Regions from separate parts of the Lysinibacillus sp. NPDC093190 genome, predicted to be linked through region 1. Evidence: riboswitches for the same ligand, from Rfam matches in the RefSeq annotation. Region 1 holds a riboswitch; the other holds the start of a gene.
What was found. A riboswitch is a leader RNA that binds a small molecule or an ion and turns the genes downstream of it on or off. The one in region 1 is predicted to bind S-adenosylmethionine.
Positions count from the first base shown of each region.

Region 2: another riboswitch for S-adenosylmethionine. It lies ahead of metK (methionine adenosyltransferase); the one in region 1 lies ahead of ACQKOF_RS03685 (cyclase family protein).

Region 1 covers NZ_JBNNVG010000003.1:32,944-35,152, forward strand. Annotated here, with positions in the region: gene ACQKOF_RS03685 (cyclase family protein) at 163-900, opposite strand; SAM riboswitch class I at 1,001-1,105, opposite strand; gene ACQKOF_RS03690 (hypothetical protein) at 1,253-1,663, opposite strand; gene ACQKOF_RS03695 (SMI1/KNR4 family protein) at 1,820-2,209, shown strand, end outside.
Region 2 covers NZ_JBNNVG010000037.1:18,902-21,110, reverse strand. Annotated here, with positions in the region: gene pckA (phosphoenolpyruvate carboxykinase (ATP)) at 1-223, opposite strand, end outside; SAM riboswitch class I at 773-891, shown strand; gene metK (methionine adenosyltransferase) at 1,180-2,209, shown strand, end outside.

The sequences.
Region 1 (2,209 bases):
ATCCTTCTTTCTGTATAATTTTGTTGTGGTGACCTAATTTTATCAGAAGTGGTCCTTATTTTTTTATGAAAAAAATTTAAAGCCGGTGAAATTTTACTGATCGTAAAATTTCACCGGCTTTTTAGTTTAGAGATGGGTTTTGTCCCAGCCCCTTTTGCTATATTAAGGCAATATTGCAAATGAACGCACAGGGAATCCAGAGGCTTTCTCAGGCTTTGGCACAATATTGAATATAGCAGCGCCTTTTGGAGGTAGCTTATCCAAATTTGTCATAAGCTCAATTTGGTAAGTATCTTGCTCAAGCACAAAATATTCGCCATCTAGCTTACCATTTTTACGAAAATCAGCTGCTGAATCTGTATCAAAAGTTTCGTGGCCAATAGCACTTACTTTTCGTTCGTTGAATAAAAATTGTAATGCTTCTAATCCCCAACCAGGAATATGATTATTACCATCCGCATCCTTGTTACTGAAAGCCTCTTTATCTGGCCAACGTTTACTCCAATCCGTACGCAACGCAACGAAGGTACCTGCTTCGATTTCCCCATATTCAGCCTCAAAATCAAGAATATCTTGAACACTTAATGTGAAGTCGTTATTAATTTCGGCTTCCTTAGATTTATCGATAACGATTAGTGGTAGGACTAGTTCTTTTAGCTCCAATTCTTCTAAATAGCGCGTATCTCGCACAAAATGGATAGGTGGATCGATATGTGTTCCGTATTGCCCAGGGAAAGTGAATTGCTGCGCAAAGAAGCCATCATCATGGGAAAATAATGTTTCAAATTTTGCATCATCAAACATAAAGAAGTGGGGCGAATTAGGACCAAATGTATGTGTTAAATCCACCCATTCTTTCGATTTCAATAGTTGAATTGCTTGTAAAAGTTCGTTTGCCATAATATCTTCCTGCTTTCTTTTAATTATTTTTGGATGCAACAATAAAAAAGAGCCCTCCTTGTAGAAAGAGGACTCTTGTGCAAAACAACTAAAGTAAGTCTTCTCATCTTCAAGGCTAAATTTCGCCAATTGGAATTAGCACCATACCTATAGGCTGGTTGCTGAGACTTCATAGGGCCAATCCCTCCGTCTCTCTTGATAAGAAAATGCGATATAAGAATTTTCAGAAATAATGTTTACAAACACTTTAGCATATTTATTTATAGTTTACAAGTTCAATAGGGATACATGGTTAAAATTCATAAAGATGCTAAAGGCAAAAAAAGAGGGCCCTCTTTAAAGGGCCAACTCTTCACCAATTCAAAATTAATGTTAGCTTACAACAGCTCTTATCAGTAAATGTTATATGAAATCCATCTGGTGTATAGTTCGTTTCGAATTTTAAAGTAATACCTGTTAACGCAATTAATTTTTCAACTTCTGTTTTATTTGATTGTTGTGCTGCGTTCATAAGATCATGTGCAAATTGCTCGGATTCATCAATTTTATCTGTAAGTAATTGTGCTTGCTGCATAATAGCCTTGATCCGTTTCGCAGAAGTCTTCAATCTATTTGTATTGACGGGTGGAAATGGACTTCTATTTGTTGGGTTTGTTGGCATTGCTAGATGTCTAGAAGGTAGTTGAGTAGTTGGTTGATTTGCCATTGCCCATGCTGGATAATAATTAGGATAGACAAAATACGGATAAGGATTGTAATACAACTAAATTCCTCCTATCCTATAGCTGATACTCTATATTATGTACAACAAAGACTTTCGGTGTTAATGGTTACTGCTTTGAAAAGCCTGAGTAAAAGGGGCTCAGTTCAATGGCTTAAATCTTGACCAATTTATTCTTTTTCAAAAGGAGTTATTAAGATGGATATTCGTGCATACATAAAAAATGGTTTTGAAGTTTACTATGAACGTTATAATCAGGTGTCTGAAGAAGGATTTTGTAGGTGGATGTGCCCTGACGTACCTGAAGAAATGAAAGTAGCTGATATCGATGCAGAGTGGTCTATGTGGAGAATGATTCCTTCCACTGTAACAGAGGAAGATATTCAAACGTTAGAAAAAGAGTTCGGACTTAATTTTCCCGAATGGTATAAAGCTTTTATTTCAACGTATCATCATTATTTTGGTGTAATACCTGACCAAAGTATTGAAGAACCTTTAAATAACGTAAGGGATATGTTTAATCCATCATTATGTAGTTTAGGATATCTTCCATTTACATGGGATACAGAGTATGGAAAAATAATTTGT
Region 2 (2,209 bases), on a different contig from region 1:
AGTCAATTTTATCTTTTGTGCTATCTTCTTCTACCGTATATTTATCTTTAGGTGAACGACCAGTGTATTTGCCAGTTTCTGCACGAACTGCACCATCTACTGTTAACATAGCTTCACCACGAGAAGTAGCCTTTTCAGCTAATTGTGGTACTGAAAGTTGAACATTAATGTTACCGCCGCTTAATAATTCCTTCAGTTCGTTTGCAATTTCTACTGAATTCATCGATTAAATACCATCCTTTTTTATAGTATTCCCTAGAGTTTGAGGGAGATTTTCTTAATTTCAAAAATAGTATAACACAATTGCTTAAATAATCTATACTAATTCAGAAATTATTTTTCAGATTTTATTACTTTTCAAGAAAACGACAAAAAGTAAATTGATTCGTTTTGATAATGCTTTTTACCCTATTTATAATAAGTGATCACACAATCACTTTCGACACAGCAAAATTGCGTTTGGAAGCTCTTGGCTAACATGAGGTTCGCACAGGATGTGAAGTCTTAGCTGGTTTTTTTATCAGTTGGAGCTTGTTGTCAACTGAAAAGAGGCTACAATCATATTCATCCACCACATGTTTTGTAGCTACAAAATGTGCTGTAAAGGGGTCACACATATGTTAACACATGATGTGAGGTGGAGAATAGGGATTATTTTGTTTCAAATTACAGCATAATCCAAATTATAAATCCCATACTTTCTTTAAAAGAATACATTAAAAATATTTGACAACGTTCGACCTTTTACGTATTATGAGATATTGAACGGATACTCTTATCCCGAGCTGGTGGAGGGTCAGGCCCTGTGAAACCCGGCAACCTGCATGAACTATTTCACGACATGCGCTGGTGCCAACCTGATGCAAGGGGAAACCCCTTGAACGATAAGAGTGAAAGGTTATGAAGTCATTATTCCTTTCCTCATGTTAAGTAAACGTGAGAAAAGGATTTTTTTATTGTTAAAAACAAATATAAAGGTAAGTATATAGTCCTTTCCTTATTAAAATGACGGATCTTTCGAAACCCTCGTGTTAAGAGCAACAGCTGTTTTATTGTGCGAAAGTGAAACGACAGCAACAACGGCTTAAGAGTTCACTCCTTAGGGGCGGACTTGACATGGGTAATGAGTACCGTATTAATTCGCAAATACTATTTGTAAAAGTAATAGGAGGAAACCAAATGACAAAACGTCGACTGTTTACATCAGAGAGTGTAACAGAAGGACATCCAGACAAAATTTGTGATCAAATTTCGGATGCCATTTTAGATGCTATTTTAGCAGAAGATCCAAACGCACGTGTAGCGTGTGAAACAACAGTAACAACAGGCTTAGTTTTAGTAGCAGGAGAAATTACTACTTCTACTTATGTAGATATTAAAGGTATCGTTCGTGATACTGTAGCAGAAATCGGTTATACACGTGGAAAATATGGCTTTGATGCTGAAAACCTAGCAGTACTTGTTGCTATTGGTGAGCAATCACCTGATATTGCTCAAGGTGTTGACCAAGCATTAGAGGCGCGTGAAGGCTCTATGACAGATGCTGACATTGAAGCAATTGGTGCAGGTGACCAAGGCTTAATGTTCGGTTATGCATGTAACGAAACGCCAGAGCTTATGCCATTACCAATCAGTTTAGCGCATAAATTGGCTCGTCGTTTAACGGAAGTACGTAAATCTGGTGAACTAGCATATTTACGTCCAGACGGAAAAACGCAAGTAACGATTGAATATGATGAAAACAATGTACCAGTGCGCGTGGATACGATTGTCATTTCAACACAGCATGACGAAGAAGCTACACTTGAGCAAATTCAAGCAGACTTAAAAGAATTCGTTATTGCTCCAGTTGTTCCAAGTGAATTACTAGATGCAAATACTAAATATTTCATCAACCCAACTGGCCGATTCGTAATTGGTGGTCCAAAAGGGGATGCTGGTCTAACTGGACGTAAAATCATCGTTGATACATACGGTGGCTATGCACGTCATGGTGGAGGTGCTTTCTCTGGTAAGGACGCAACTAAGGTAGACCGTTCAGCGGCATATGCAGCACGCTATGTGGCAAAAAATATCGTAGCAGCAGGTTTAGCAGAACGTGCTGAAGTACAACTAGCTTATGCGATTGGTGTTGCTCAACCTGTATCTATTGCTGTTGATACATTTGGGACAGGAAAAGTTACGGAAAGTGAAATTGTAAAATGGGTAC